Regions from separate parts of the Pseudomonas mosselii genome, predicted to be linked through region 3. Evidence: riboswitches for the same ligand, from Rfam matches in the RefSeq annotation. Region 3 holds a riboswitch; each other region holds the start of a gene.
What was found. Region 3 has a riboswitch for cobalamin ahead of K5H97_RS12385 (TonB-dependent receptor plug domain-containing protein). Riboswitches for the same ligand answer to the same signal wherever they lie in the genome.

Region 1: another riboswitch for cobalamin. It lies ahead of cobW (cobalamin biosynthesis protein CobW); the one in region 3 lies ahead of K5H97_RS12385 (TonB-dependent receptor plug domain-containing protein).
Region 2: another riboswitch for cobalamin. It lies ahead of K5H97_RS10930 (TonB-dependent receptor); the one in region 3 lies ahead of K5H97_RS12385 (TonB-dependent receptor plug domain-containing protein).

Annotation. Positions count from the first base shown of each region.
Region 1 covers NZ_CP081966.1:3,389,506-3,394,719, forward strand. The annotation lists gene cobN (cobaltochelatase subunit CobN) at 1-2,526, opposite strand, end outside; gene cobW (cobalamin biosynthesis protein CobW) at 2,530-3,597, opposite strand; cobalamin riboswitch at 3,698-3,897, opposite strand; cobalamin riboswitch at 3,959-4,180, shown strand; gene K5H97_RS15705 (CbtB domain-containing protein) at 4,283-4,468, shown strand; gene K5H97_RS15710 (CbtA family protein) at 4,479-5,174, shown strand; gene K5H97_RS15715 (cobalamin biosynthesis protein) at 5,174-5,214, shown strand, end outside.
Region 2 covers NZ_CP081966.1:2,354,666-2,359,879, reverse strand. The annotation lists gene lpxO (lipid A hydroxylase LpxO) at 1-374, shown strand, start outside; gene K5H97_RS10945 (carboxymuconolactone decarboxylase family protein) at 535-879, shown strand; gene K5H97_RS10940 (GNAT family N-acetyltransferase) at 959-1,528, shown strand; gene K5H97_RS10935 (outer membrane beta-barrel protein) at 1,588-2,334, opposite strand; cobalamin riboswitch at 2,495-2,699, shown strand; gene K5H97_RS10930 (TonB-dependent receptor) at 2,807-4,933, shown strand; gene K5H97_RS10925 (GlxA family transcriptional regulator) at 5,024-5,214, shown strand, end outside.
Region 3 covers NZ_CP081966.1:2,660,397-2,665,610, reverse strand. The annotation lists gene K5H97_RS12395 (ABC transporter substrate-binding protein) at 5-928, opposite strand; gene K5H97_RS12390 (hypothetical protein) at 921-1,649, opposite strand; gene K5H97_RS12385 (TonB-dependent receptor plug domain-containing protein) at 1,661-3,616, opposite strand; cobalamin riboswitch at 3,707-3,899, opposite strand; gene K5H97_RS12380 (DUF2946 family protein) at 4,036-4,425, shown strand; gene K5H97_RS12375 (TonB-dependent receptor) at 4,500-5,214, shown strand, end outside.

The DNA.
Region 1 (5,214 bases), 730 kb from region 3:
GGGCCCGGCCGGGACGAAACGCCCGGCCAGGGCCGCCAGCAGGCCATCGATCTCGGCGCCGCCGCAGGCATCGAGGTCGGGCGCGACCTGCTCGATGAGCGTGCGCAGCACCGCGCGCACCGCCTCCCATTGCGCCTCGTCCGGCAGCGCCACCGTGCCCATCTGGGCCTGCTCGATCAATGACAACGCCAGCAACTCCAGGCGCTCGCGAGTATCGCCACAGGTTCGCCAGAGGCTGGCGTCGAGTTGCGTCAGCAGGTCCGGGCGCGGCCCTTCCCAGGCCTGCCCCAGGTCGCAATCCAGCGGATCGAAGCCCAGCGCCAACGCCTTGGCCAGCTCGCGGATCAGGCTGGCGTTACCGCCCCTGCCATCGCCCCGCGCCACCCGCAGCAACGCCAGCAGCGTATCGCTGCGCAAACGCCCCTGCGGCGACTGGCCGAACACGTGCAGGCCGTCGCGGATCTGCGATTCCTTCAGGTCGCACAGGTAGGTGTCCAGCCGCGGCAGCCAGACCGCCGCGTCCTCCATCTGGCCTTCGAGCTGCAGTTCGCGGTCGATATGGTGGGTCTTGACCAGTTCGAGGATGTCACGTTGCAGCTCGCGGGCACGGCGTGGGTCGAGCAACTGCGCCTCGTAGTATTCATCGGCCAGTTGCTCCAGGTGGCGCAGCGGGCCGTAGGTCTCGGCACGGGTCAACGGCGGCATCAGGTGGTCGATGATGACCGCCTGGGTGCGGCGCTTGGCCTGGGCGCCCTCGCCCGGGTCGTTGACGATGAATGGGTAGATGTTGGGCAACGGGCCGAGCAAGGCATCCGGCCAGCACTCGGCGGACAGGCCCACGCCCTTTCCCGGCAGCCATTCCAGGTTGCCATGCTTGCCCACATGGATCACCGCGTCGGCGGCATAGCCGTTGCGCAGCCAGAAGTGGAACGCCAGGTAGCCATGGGGCGGCACCAGGTCCGGGTCGTGGTATACGGCGCTGTGGTCCACCTGGTAGCCCCGCGCCGGCTGGATGCCGACGAAGGTCAGGCCGTAGCGCAGGCCGGCAACCATCATGCGCCCACTGCGGAACATCGGGTCCTGCTCGGGCGGCCCCCAGCGCTCCAGCACGGCGCGTTGGTTGGTCTCGGGCAAGGCGGCAAAGGCGCGCTGGTAATCGGCCAGGGCCAGGCTCTGGGCGCAGGGGCGCTGGTCGAGATGGTCGAGGTCGTTGGTGACCCCGCCGAGCAACTGGTGAATCAGCTCAGTGCCGGTTTCAGGCAGGCCAGCCACTGGGTAACCCTGCGCCTGCAGGGCCTCAAGGATATTGAGCGCCGCGCCCGGCGTGTCCAGGCCGACGCCATTGCCGATGCGCCCGTCGCGGGTCGGGTAGTTGGCCAGCACCAGGGCCACGCACTTTTCCTGGTTGTCCAGGCGCGCCAGGGTCACCCAGCGCCGTGCCAGTTCGGCGACGAAGTCCATGCGTTCGGGGTGGGCCCGGTAGCAGACCACATCGGACTGGCTGCGCTCGCTGCGCCAGGCCAGGTCCTTGAAACTCACCGGCCGGGTGATGATACGCCCGTCCAGTTCCGGCAAGGCGATGTGCATCGCCAGGTCGCGGGCGCCCAGGCCCTGCTCGCTCTGCTCCCAGCCAGGCTGGTTGTCCTGGGCGCAGATCGCCTGCAGCACCGGCACATCGCGGCGCAGCGGACGCAGGTTGGGTTGCTCGGGGCTGGACAGGGCAAAGCCTGTGGTGTTGATCACCACCTCGGCCTGCACCTCGTCGAGCCAGGCCTCGACCTGGTCCAGGCAGGCGCGTTCCTTTAGGCTGGCCACGGCAATGGGCAATGGATTCAGCCCGCAGGCCTGCAGGCGCTGGCAGAACACATCGATGAACGCCGTGTTGGCCGCCTGCAGGTGCGAACGGTAGAACAGCAACGGCGCCACCGGATGCTCCGGATTCCACTCGGCGTACCAGTCCTCTAGGCGCGCCGTGGCCTTGGCCGGGTGATAGACCGCCGTGCGCGGCAAGGGCTGCGGCTCATCCCACGGGTAATCACAACCCAGCCATTGGCTGGCCAGGCAGTTGAACAGGTTAACGGCGTTGGCCTTGCCGCCCTGGCGCAGGAAGTGCCAGAGGCGCTCGGCCTGTTCGCCGCGGACCGTGCCCAGGTCGGTAAGCTCAGGATCGGGGCGGTCGTCGCCGGGCACCAGGATCAGCTCGACCCCACGCTCCGCCAGTTCGACCAGTTGCTCGACACCATAGCGCCAGTAGCCGACGCCGCCATGCAGCGACACCAGGATCACCTTGGCATGGCGCAGCACCTGGTCGACATACACGTCGACCGAGGCATGGTTCTGCACCTGCATCGGGTTGGCCAGGCGCACGCTGGGAAAGTGCGCCGGCAGCTGCTCGGCGGTTTCGGCGAGCAGCGCCAGGTGTGAATCACCGCTGCAGAGGATCACCAGGTCGGCGGGGGTCTGGCCGAGGTCGGCGATGCTGTCGTCCGGCACGAAGCCGCCGGGTTGGGTCCGCAGCAGGTGCATGGATCAGGCGCCCAGGGCCTGGCGCAGGCGCGCTTCCAGCTGTGCGGCGTCCAGCGCCTGGCCGATCAGCACCAGGCGGGTGATCCGTGGTTCATCGCTACGCCAGGCGCGGTCGAAATGCTTGTCGAAGCGGGTGCCCACCCCCTGGATCAGCAGACGCATCGGCTTGCCGGGAATCGCGGCGAAGCCCTTGGCGCGCAGGATGCCGAACTCGGTGACCAGCTGGGTCAGGGCGTCGAGCAGCAGGCTCTCGTCGGACTCGGGCAGATCGATGGAGATCGAGTCGAAGGCGTCGTGGTCATGGTCGTCATGGTCATCGCCGTCGTGATGCGAGTCGTGATGGGTACGGCGACCATCGATATGCACCTCGGACTCGGCGCCCACGCCCAGCAGCACTTCCAGCGGCAGGCGGCCGCTGCTGGCCTCGATCACCTTGACCGCCGGCGGCAGCTCCTCGGCCACCTCGGCACGGACCTTGGCCAGGCCCTCGGCGTCGATCAGGTCGGCCTTGTTCAGCACCACCAGGTCGGCACTGGCCAGCTGGTCGGCGAACAGCTCGTGCAGCGGCGACTCGTGGTCGAGGTTGGGGTCGAGCTTGCGTTGGGCATCGACCTGCTCCGGGTAGGCGGCAAAGGTGCCGGCGGCCACGGCCGGGCTGTCGACCACGGTGATCACCGCGTCGACGGTGCAGGCGTTGCGGATTTCCGGCCATTGAAAGGCCTGTACCAGCGGTTTGGGCAAGGCCAGGCCGCTGGTCTCGATAAGGATGTGGTCGAGGTCGCCGCGACGGGCCACCAGCTCGCGCATCACCGGGAAGAACTCTTCCTGCACGGTGCAGCACAGACAACCGTTGGCCAGCTCATAGACGCGGCCGTTGGCCTCTTCCTCGGTGCAGCCGATGCTGCACTGCTTGAGGATCTCGCCGTCGATGCCCAGCTCGCCGAATTCGTTGACGATCACCGCGATGCGGCGGCCCTGGGCGTTGTCGAGCATATGGCGCAGCAAGGTGGTCTTGCCCGAGCCGAGGAAGCCGGTAACGATGGTGACGGGAAGCTTGGCCAGTGTTTTCATGTCGCGATGCCCTTGGCAGCAATGGCGCGGGCATGCAGGACGACAGCCACGGCCCTGCCGGCCTGGCGCGTTCGCCACCGGATCACCCCGCCCGGTTGAAAGTCGAAAACGTCACGAGGCAGGTCTCCTGGCTCGCACCGCTGCGGCTCGCTGGCCGGTGGGCCGGCGCCTTCCCGCGCGCCTGCGCAGTGGCTGTGCCGAACCCTTCAGTGCTTACAGTTGCGGGGGCAGCCGCGGCTTGTACCGCGTTCCCGTCTTAGCTCGGGCCAACGCCCGAGAACCTCGCAGCGGCAAGGCTACGCAGTGCCTGCCTGGCGGTCAACCGCCATGGCGATTGACGCGGGCCCGGCCCCGTGATTTGCTAGCGCATTGCGTTCAGGTGCCCCCGACGGGGGTGAAACGGGAAACCGGTGCGTCGCGCCTCCATTGCTAAGGAGCCGACAAGGCCGGTGCTGCCCCCGCAACGGTAAGCGAGAGAAGCGTCCGAACCACTGTGCCAACAGTAAGGCATGGGAAGGTGACGCCCCACGGAGTCCTGCTCCACCTCGCCAGCCCGGAGACCGGCCTGACACGTGCTCACAGTACACCCCGCGGTGGGCGGGCGTCGTCGTATCACCTGGGCCAATCGTGCCCGGGGTCGTCGCGCATGTCCGTTGCCACAACAAAAGCAGCAGAGGAACGCGTCATGCCCATCACCAGCGCCAAACACAGTATCGCCACCCCCGTCAGCCTCAGCCAGCGACTGATCGTCGCGGTCGGCGCCAGCCTGCTGGGCCTGTGCCTGGTGTACTTCGCCGGTTTCTCGCACATCGAGGCAGTGCACAACGCTGCCCACGATACCCGCCACAGCGCCGCCTTCCCTTGCCACTGAGTAAACCCGCATGATTACGCGCATCGCCCGTACCGCGGGCTTCAGCGGCCTGCTCGCGGCCCTGCTGCTGACCCTGCTGCAAAGCTTCTGGGTCACCCCACTGATTCTCCAGGCGGAAACCTACGAGTCCGCCGCCCCGGTCGCCGAACACCATGAACACGGCGACGCCACCGCGCCCCACGAGCATGAGCACAGCGCCGAAGCCTGGTCGCCGGAAGACGGCTGGCAGCGCGTGCTGTCCACCACCGGTGGCAACCTGGTGGTCGCCGTCGGTTTCGCCCTGATCCTGGTCGCTCTCTACGGCCTGCGTGAACCGAACCGCGTGGCCACCGGCGCGCTGTGGGGCCTGGCCGGCTTTGCCGTGTTCTGCCTGGCGCCGACCCTGGGCCTGCCACCGGAACTGCCCGGCACCGCCGCCGCCGACCTCGGTCAGCGCCAGACCTGGTGGATCGGCACCGCAGCGGCCACCGCCGCCGGCCTGGCATTGCTGGTGTTCGCCCGCCACTGGCTGTTCAAGGCGCTGGGTGTCGCTCTGCTGGTAATCCCGCACCTGATCGGCGCGCCACAGCCGGCCGTGCATGAAAGCCTGGCGCCGCAAGCCCTCGAGACCCAGTTCAAGATCGCTTCCTGGCTGACCAACGCCGCGTTCTGGCTGGCCCTGGGCCTGCTCAGCGCCTGGCTGTACCGTCGCTCCAGCCAGGCCTGATGCGCGATCTGCCTGCTCAGCCGGCGTTGTACGCCGGCTT
Region 2 (5,214 bases), 310 kb from region 3:
GCTGCTACATCGACGTGGACGGCGAGAAGTACTCCTGGCGTGACGGCGAGGGCGTGGTGTTCGACGAGACCTACATCCACTACGCGGCCAACACCACCGAGCACAACCGCATCATCCTGTTCTGCGACGTCGAGCGCCCCCTCAAGTACCGCTGGGCCGCAGCGTTCAACCGCTGGTTCAGCCGCAACGTCATGGCCGCCGCCGCCGCGCCCAACGATGCCAGCGACAAGACCGGCGGCATCAACCGCCTGTTCACCCGCATCTACAAGATCCGCGAGCGCGGCAAGGCGATGAAGAAACGCAACCGCACCCGCTATTACCTGGAGAAGTGGGCGGTGGTCGCGGCGCTGGTGCTGGTGTTCATCTATATCTGACCTGCCACTGTCTATCGGCCGCCCCACGCCCCTGTGGGAGCGGCCTTGTGTCGCGAAAGGGCCGCAAGGCCGCTTCTACCAAGATCACCTACACCTCATCCCCCCGCCAAACATCGACTAGCCTGATAGCTCCTGTTGCCAACCTGACAAGGTGAAGACGATGAGCATGATGGACTGGGAAGCCTACCGTAAGCAGTTGATGGCCGGCATCGGCGATCTCAAGCAACTCTCTCCCGATACCGTGGCCGGCTACATGACCGCCAGCGGCGCCGGGGCCAAGACCAACCACCTGGACGCCAAGACCCGCGAGCTGATCTCCCTGGCCGTGGCGGTCACCACGCGCTGCGACGGCTGCATCGCCGTGCATTCGCAGCAGGCGGTCAAGCACGGCGCCACCCGCGAAGAGATTGCCGAGGCCCTGGGCGTGGCGGTGGCGATGAATGCCGGCGCCGCGCTGGTCTACTCGGCCAGGGCGCTAGACGCCGTGGGCAAGGCCGACGCCTGAGCAGGTTGCGGCGTGGGCGCCCTTGCGCGCGGGCGCCGCGACACCCAGACTTGGCGCCTCAGCCCGTGCAGGAACCACCATGATCCAGATCCGCCCCATGACCCCGGAAGACTTCGAGCGCTTCTGGCCGACCTTCCAGGCCATCGTCCAGGCCCGCCAGACCTACGCCTTCGACCCCGCCCTGGATTTCGACCAGGCGCGCCGGCTGTGGCTGGAAACCCCGTTGCGCACACTGGTGGCCGATGAAGACGGCGTGCTGCTTGGCTCCTACTTCCTCAAGGCCAATGCCGCCGGCCCCGGGGGACATGTCGGCAACTGCGGCTACATGGTCTGCGAACAGGCACGCGGCCGGGGCGTGGCCAGGCTGATGTGCGAGCACTCGCAGAAGCTGGCGCGCCAGGAGGGCTTCCTGGCCCTGCAATTCAACTCGGTGGTAGCGAGCAACGAGGTGGCCGTGGCGCTTTGGCACAAGCTCGGTTTCGAGACCGTCGGGCGACTGCCCAAGGCATACCGCCATGCCGAATTGGGCCTGGTGGACTGCCTGGTGATGTACAAGTGGCTGGCCGATGAGCCGGTCGTGGAAAAACCGGCGCTGCTGATCGGGCGCAAGAACATCGAGGCGCGGGTGTCGCGCCGACGCGGGCGATAAGAGGCAGCTGAATCCATCGCGGGCCTGCCCCGCGACGGAATCAGCGCAGGCTCAACCGATCAGAACGCCAACCCCACCTTCACCCCAAACTCGTCGCGCTTGAGCTTGGTGTTGTCGGCCACCGGCGTATCCTCGTCCAGCTTGTATTCTGTACGGGTGTAGTACGCCCCCACCTGCACCGGCATGCCGCCCTGCTGGTTCATCAGCAGCGTGACCTCCGCATACGGGTTGGTGCGGTCCTTCATGTCGACGCTGTCGCTGCCGAAATCATCGACTTTGAGCCGCGCGCGGCCATCAATGGTGTGGCGCGCGCCCACCTCCACGCGCAGGGTCGACGCGTCGAACTGGTGGTTGTAGCCCAGCGCTGCCTTGGCGAACGGCGACTTGTAGGTCAGCCGTGTATCAAGATCGTTGATCTCGGGCTCGAAGCGGGTCCAGCTGTACCCGCCGCCCACCGTCAGGTCGACGAAGTTGCGCGCATCCAGTGCGGCGCGCCAGCCCAGGTCGAGGTCGGCCTGGGCTTCCTTGAGCTTGTTGTCGTTCTTCTTGCCATACTTGGCCTCGGCACCGATCTGGTAGATGAACCCGGATTCGGCGGTCATCTTGTTGCCGAACGTGGCGAACACACCGCCCTGGCCCATGTGTTCCTTGTCCGATTCGCTTCCTCCCTCGAACTTGAACTTGTCGTAGGACCCCAGCAAGCCGAGGGTGAACAGCGGGTCGGTACTCGGTGCCGCCGTGGCAGCCAGAGGGGCACCGAGCAGGGCAAGCAGGCAGGCGTGGCGCAGCAGGTTACGGGTAAACATTCGCAAAAGTCTCCATGACGTGAATGAATGGCGAACGACCGGTTCGAGACAACGGGCTTGGCAAAAGTTCGAAAAAATTTGGCAAACCGCTCTAAACCGCCCTGTCCGTCACAGTTTCCCCACCCACTCAAACGATTGACTCACTGCCCGTTCAATGGTCAGATGCGCGCCAGTTTCAGGTGTCCTGCGCCGCCGTGCGCAGGGTGAAACGGGAAGCCGGTGCGTCGTTGTCACGACAAGTCCGGCGCTGCCCCCGCAACGGTAAGCGAGTGAATCCTTCGACAGACCACTGTGCGCACGCATGGGAAGGTGAAGGCTTCATGCCCCTCGCAAGCCCGGAGACCGGCCTGAGGCGCTACTTGGCAACCCGCGGTGGGCGGGCGCAGGCCGGTATCCGCGTGCGCGCCTGCGTGCGCTTGACCGTTGCGTGTTTTCCACCGGGATCCATCTCTTCCTGCAGCAGTGGAACGACATGTCCCGAATCAACAAGCTTCACACCCTGGCGGCCTGCCTGGCCGTGTCCCTGCCGGCGCTGGCCGACGATCATGAAGTAACGCCCTTCACCCTGCCCTCCACGGCAATCACCGACACCCGCGAGCCACAGGCCATCGACCTGGCCACCCCGTCCCCGACCGGTTCGCGCCTGAACCTCAGCGCCCTGGACACCCCGGCCAGCACCAGCAGCCTGACCGAGGCGCAGATCCAGCAGCGCAACAACCTCACCGTGCAGGACGCCGTGACCCGCTCGCCGGGCCTTACCTTCATCGGCACGCCGGGCGACGGCGGCACCGGCCTGTCGGCCCGCGGCTTCACCGGGCAGAGTTCGGTGATGACCCTGTTCGACGGCTCGCGCCTGTACGCCGGTGCCGGCACCCTGACCTTCCCGGTCGATCCGTGGATGTTCGAGCGCATCGACGTGATCCGCGGCCCCGCCTCGGTGCTGTACGGCGAAGGCGCTACCGGCGCGGTGGTCAACGTGGTGCCGAAGCAGCCGTTCGCTGGCGAGATCCGCAACCACCTGCGTCTGGGCTACGGCTCCTGGGACCGCCAGCAGCTGGGCCTGGACAGCGGCGGCAGCCTGAGCGAGCGCCTGAGCTACCGCGTGACCCTCAACCAGCAGGCCGGCAACGGCTGGGTCGACCGCACCGACTCGCGCAGCCTGGCCCTGAGCGCCGCCCTGCGCTTCGATGCCAGCGACGACCTGAGTTTTACCCTCGCCCACGAACGCGGCGATGCGCAACCGGCCAACTACTACGGCACCCCGCTGATCGATGGGCACCTGCGCAGCAGCGTGCGGCGCAAGAACTACAACGTCAGCAACGACGAGCAGCGCTACCACGACGAGTGGACGCGCCTGACCACCGACTGGACCCTCAGCGACCGCGTCAGTGCCAGCAACCAGCTGTACTACATCAAGAGCCGCCGCCAGTGGCGCAATGCCGAGTCCTACACCTGGGACGCCGCCAACGGCGTGATCCAGCGCGGCAGCTTCCTCGAGATTCGCCATAACCAGGAGCAGCTCGGCGATCGCCAGAGCTTCACCTTCGACCATGGCCTGTTCGGCCTGGACAGCAAGACCGTGGTCGGCGCCGAGTACAACCGCATCCGCTTCAACGTCGACAGCAACTCGCCCTACCGTGATGGCGGCAGCGACCCGCTCGACCCGTGGCATCCGGCTCCGGGCGGCTTCCATAGCCTCAGCCCAACCCGCGCACAAACGCTGTCCAAGGTCGACACCTTCGCCCTGTTCGCCGAAAACCGCACCCAGCTGACCGACCGCCTCGCACTGGTCACCGGCATTCGCCGCGACCAGAATCACATCGACCGCGACGACCTGGCCAACAACAGCCGCAGCGACCGCAGCCTGCAGGGCGGCAACTGGCGCGCCGGCCTGGTGTTCGCTGTCACCGACGACCTGTCGCTGTATGGGCAGTTTTCGACCAGCGAGGACGGCGTCGGCGACCTGCTCACCCAGCGCCCGGACAAGCGCCTGGAACTGACCGAAGCGAAGCAGGCCGAGGTAGGCCTCAAGCAACGTTTCTGGGATACCCGTGGCGAGTGGACGCTGGCGGCCTATCACATCGTCAAGAAGAAGCTGCCGGTGTACAACCCGCTCACCCACGACAGCCAGCAGGCCGGCCAGCAGACCTCCGACGGCCTGGAGGCCAGCCTGGAACTGGCGCTGGGCAACCAGTGGCAGCTCTCGGCCAATGCCGCTTTGGTGCGGGCCAAGTACGATGATTTTCTCGAGGAAGGCGACAACGGCACGGTCCACGACCGCGCCGGCAACCGTCCGCAGGACGTGCCGCGACGCACCGCCAACCTGTGGCTGAGCAAAGGTTTCGGCCAGACCGTGGATGCCGGCATCGGCCTGCGCTACGTGGATGAGCGCTGCGCCAGCGCGGCCAACGACCAGCGCGTGCCGGGCTATACCGTGGTCGATGCCAACCTGGGCTGGCAGGTGCTGCCCGACGTGCGCCTGGGCCTGCAGTTGAACAACCTGTTCGACCGCCAGTACGCCCAGTCCAGCTACAGCGGCGAGCAATGGCTGCTGGGCACGCCGCGCTCGTATTTCGCCACGGTCGACTACCGCTTCTGAGGCGGACTCCAGCGTTCGTCGCACGGTGCTTGATCAGCACCGTGCCACCTGCTCGACTAGGGCCTACGCCTTCATCACAAGCAGCGTGCCATGACCGACATCCCGCCGATCCCCACCCCACCCGTGCACGCCCTGGATCAGTCGCGCACCTTGCTGTTCCTCGCCTACCCGCAGATGGGCCTGCTCGACCTCACCGGCGCGCAGACGGTCTTCTGGGCCGCGACCAAGGCCCGCGCCGCCCGCGGCCTGCCAGGTTACCGCCTGGTCACCGCCAGCCTCGA
Region 3 (5,214 bases):
CCAGCTATGGAACAGCCATTTCCCTGAGCCGCTGCGCCAGCTCCAGGGCCACCCGCCCGCTGGCCGGCGTCGGCACCAACTCAGTGAATGGGATATCGATCAAGCGGTTCTCGCGCACCGCCCGCAGGCTCGAGAGCACCGGGTCGCGGGTCAGCAACTGACGCTTGCGACTGGCCGGCGACCACAGGGCGTCGGCCAGCAGGATCACATCGGGGTCGCTGCTCAGCAGCGACTCGCGGCTGACTGTCACGCGATACTGGTCAAGCCCACCGAGCACGTTGCGCGCTCCGGCGGCGGCCAGCAACGGCGTGACGAAACCCCGCCCGCCTTCGCTGTCCAGCCCCCGGACCTCACTGTCGAGGTAGAACACCGACAACGGCCTGCCGTTCGCAACAATCGCCCTGGCCCGCGCCAGGTCCGCGTCCATCGCTTCGATCAGCGCCTGGGCCCTTGCCTGCCGGCCCAGCAGCTCGCCGAGGAGGGTCAGGTCACGCCGGACATGGGCGTAGTAATCCAGCGAATGGCCGGCACAGGCCGATTCAAGCAAATAGCTGGAGATCCCGTTGCCGGCCAGCCGAGTTCGCGAGCTGACCCCGTCGCCAAAGGCCGAGGCGAATCCGCCGACCACCAGGTCAGGCCTTTGCGCATACAGCACCTCGCTGGCCGGGTACTCCCGGGCGATCACCGGCACGCCCTGGTAGCGGCCCTGCGTGTAGGCGGCGCCGTTGTCGTCCAGGTAGGCCACGCCGACCATCGATGGCCCGGCGCCGAGGGCGAGCAGCAGGTCGGCCGCGTGCTGGTTGAGGGCGACGATACGCGCAGGCGCCGCAGCGGGCCGTTGCCAGTCCTGCCCACAGTTGCGATAGCTGCCGGCCAGGACCGGTGTGCCACAGCACAAGGCCAACGACAGCAGCCAGGCGCTACGCATCGCCAGCCCCTCCTTTGATCAGCAGTCTTTCGGCGATCCTTGCGCCCTGTAGATGCATTTCCACCAATTCCTCCACCTCCCGATCATCACGTACCCGATACCAGCAGCCGTCCGGGTGCACCGTCAGTACTGGCCCCAGGTTGCAGGGGAACTGGCAACCAGTGCGAGTCAGCAGCACGCCGCCCGGCGTCTCGATCAAGTCATGGTCCAGCAGCCGCCGGCGCAGGCGTTTCCACAACGGCAAGGCACCGCGCCGCACACAGCGCGGGCCGGTGCACAGGAACACTTGGCGGGCATGCTCGGGCACACGCGACCAGTCCGGATCGCTGGCCACCGCGTTGACCTGGTCGCACGGCAGGTGGCGGGTGTGCTCACCGATGCTGGCACAGGCCGCCCGCGCGTCCAGGCCGCGACGGCCCAAGGCCTGGGCCGTGACCCAGACACCGGCCCGACCTTGCGCCAGACGCCCCAGCTCATCGCGCAGCCAGTCAAGGTAGGCGCTGTCCGAGGTGGGTTCCAGGTCCACTACCAGCAAGCGCTCAACACCCTGGTCAAGGGCCTCGCGGATAACCACCCACAGCCCATCGAAGCCCTCCAGGGTATCTACGATATCCCGGCCCGCCTCGCGGCCACGCAGGTCGCGGACCTCGGCGCCAAAGGCTTCGGCCGCAGAGCCAACGCCCAGGCCAGGGCCGACGAACAACACGCGCTGGTAGTCCATGCTCACGCCCCTCAGAAGGTGTAGGTGTACCGCAGTTCGCTGGTGAACGGCCGTCCGAGATTGTCGACGTTGCTCGCCCGGCTGGTGACATAGTCGCGGTCGAACAGGTTCTCCACCAGCAGGCTCAACCGGTGCTGGCGGGCACCGTCCAGGTAGCGGTAGGCATCGACGTCGACCACCGAGTAATGGCCGTACTCGACGCCCTTGGAGCTGACCACATCGCGAATGTAGCGAATGGCCCCTCCGGCACCCCACATGCGGTCCGCCGATTCGTAGCCGAGCCGCGAGCGGGCGAAGAAACTCGGCACGTCGTTGATCGTCGCCCCGGTGCGCGACTCGGTGAGGTTACGGGTCATGTCGGCCTGCAGGCTCCATTGGTCGTCGAGCTGGATACGTGCATCGGCCTCGAAACCCCGCATCTGCACCTGGCCCTGGCCGTTCACCCACTGGCTGCCGTCCAGGGTGATCAGGTCGGTGATCTTGCGCCGGAACACGGTGACGCTGGCGCTGAATTCGCGCGCCAGCAGCAGGCCGTGGTAGTCCAGGCCAAGCTCGGCGTTGCGGCTCTTCTCGGGCTTGAGGTCGCGGTTGCCGATCTCGTCGCCGGGCTCGTTGACGAACAGCTGCTCGGCGTTGGGCAGCTTGTAGGCGCTGCCGTACTGGCCACGCAGTTGCCAGTTGTCGTTCAGGTCGTACAGCGAGGTAAGCATGCCGACGGTGGCGCTGTCGCCGCCGCTCATGGCCTCGTGGCGCACGCCAAGGCTCGGGTGCCAGTCCGGCAAGGCCTCGATCCTCGGCCGCAGCTGGGCATACAGCGCATTGGCCTGGGCCTTGTTGTCGTCGATCACCAGCACATCGTCCTGGCCCTTGAACCACTGGTTGTCGGAACCGAACACCAGCACATGGCCGCCGTCGAGTTCGGCCTTGCCCTCGGCCTGCACGCCCCAGTCGGTGAAACCCCAGTAGTCGTTGTGGTTGACCACGTTACGGCTGCCATCGTCACGGTTGTTGATGCGGGTGTAGCGGGTGTCCCAATCGTTGACGTGGCCCTTGATGAAGTAGCTCAGGCGCTCGTTGAGGCGCTGCTCGAAGGTCGCCGTGGCGATCTGCTGCACGCGGTCGTTGGTGGTCTTGTAGTTGTTCACTGGCCGGGCGAAATCAAGGTTGGCGTCGGTGTACTGGTAGAACAGTTCCAGCCGCGCATCGTCGCCGAAGGCCTGGACCGCCTTGCCGCCGAAGGTGGTCACCTCGTAACCGCGTTTCTTGTCGCTGACGTTGCCGCTGTAGTCGCGGTTGCGAAACGGCTGGTAGCCATCAGAGACGTTGTGGCTGACATAGGCCAGCAGGCCCAGGTCGCCGAAGCCGTTACTGAAGATCCGCTCGACGCGGGCGTCCTTGCTGCTGCCGGCGAAGCTGTCCAGGCCCAGGTTGACCTCACCCGAAGCCTCGCGGCTCTGCGGGCTGCGGGTGACGATATTGATCACCCCGGCCACCGCCTGGGTACCGAATAACAGGCTCTGGCCGCCCTTGAGCACCTCGATGCGCTCCACCGCGTTGGCCGGCAGGGTGTCCAGGTACAGGCCGCCGTACAGGCGGTTGTTCAAGCGCACGCCGTCGAGCAGGATCAGGGTGTCGTCGTTACGCCCGCCGAGCAGCGAATAGGTGCCGTAGTCGAACGGGCCGTTCTTCGGCGCGACGTAGAAGCCGGGGATGAACATCTGCATCACCCGGGTGATGTCGGCGCCGGGGCCGGCGCGCTCGATCTGCTCACGGCTGACGATCTCGACCTTGCTGCCGTACTGGGCCATGGCGGCGACGTTGGTCGACTCCACCGACGGCGCGACGACGATCTGCTGGTCGAGGACCAGGGGCGTGTTTTCGGCCAGTGCCAGGGGACTGGCCAGGCATCCCAGAAGCAGGGTCCGGGCCTTGGGGGATAAACGTCGGGAGTGAATCACAGCAATCATGCTCTTCTCGAAAGTGACTTTCGCAGAAGCACGCAGGAGCACGGATCGCGCACACGCCAATACCGGCCCATGCCCGCCCACCGCAGGAGTTTGCCTACCACATTCCAGGCCGGTCTCCGGGCTCGCAAGACTAGACGCCTTCACCTTCCCATGGCGCATTGGCCACAGTGGTCTGTCGAAGGCATCACTTGCATACCGTTGCGGGGGCAGCACCGGACTCGTACCGGTTTCCCGTTTAACCCCATGCGCGGCGGCATGGGACACCTGAAATCGGTCGGCATCTGAACACCTGGGGCCCAGAGGCGTCAAGCCAGGCAGGCGTATCGTTTCGAATGCTTTTTATCGCAGGAACACTCTAGGCAGATGTGTCAAAAGTTGTAGAATCCGCACGCCCAACCCATTCCCTTCGAGCTTTGCCGATGAAGCTGGCCCGCCACACACGATCGCAAGTCGCCTGGGTGCTGTATTTCAGCATCCTGTTCGGCTCGTTGCTGTGCGCCATGGGCCATGGACAGATGGCAGGCTTGCGCCTGGCCGGCCTGGATGACGCCGCCTGGTGCGCGGCCGACAGCAGCGGCGTGTTCAAGGGCGACCAGGACATCACCGACCCGGTGCTGCCTGCCGGCGGCGACTGCGTGATCGCCAGCCTGTTCAGCGCCACCCTGCTGGCGGTGTTCTTCGGCCTGCTGGCCTTGCTCGCCGGGGAGTCGAGCAAACCCTTACCCAGACAACCCGCGCCGCCCCTGCCCAAGCAGCGCTGGCCCCTGGTCAATCCGCGCGCCTCCCCCGCTTCGCTTCTCGCGTTCTGACATCGCCACGCCCAAGTACTACTGCCTGATCGGCAGCGGGCGTGCGCCCACCGATTTCAGCCAGGAAGCCTTGCATGTTCCGCATGACCACTTTGGCGCTGCTCGTAGGCAGCGCAACCTGCGCCTGGGCGCAGGATGACACCCTGACCCTGCCCGCCAGCAACGTCACGGCCACCGCCGACCAACCCAAAGAAGCCACCACGCTCGATCTTGACCGCCCCATCGAAAGCGGCTCGCGGCTGAACCTCAGCGCCCGCGAAAACCCCGCCTCAGTCAGCGTTGCCGACCGCATGACCATGGAGCGCATCGGCGCGCGCAACTTCCAGGACGCCGCCAACGCCCTGCCCGGGGTCAACGCCTCGGCACCGCCCGGCTGGGGCGGCTACGTGTCTTACCGTGGTTTCAACGGCGCCCAGATCAGCCAGTTGTTCAACGGCATCAACCTGCAGTACGGCGCCACGGCGCGCCCGGTTGGCGCGTGGATCTACGACCGCGTCGAACTGCTCGGCGGCCCCTCGTCGTTCCTCAACGGCAGTGGCGCGGTCGGCGGCAGCCTGAACATGATCACCAAACTGGCCAACCGCGATGAGGACAGCTTCGAAGGCCGCGTCAGCTACGGCCGCTACGACACCCTGGAAACCTCGGTCGGCTTCAACAAGGCGCTCAACAGCGGCGACGGCCCGCGCCACTACGCGCGGCTCGACTACAGCCGCACCAATACCAATGGCTACATCGACCGCCAGGAGAACGGTGCCGGCAACCTGGCCTTCTCGCTGCTCAGCGACATCA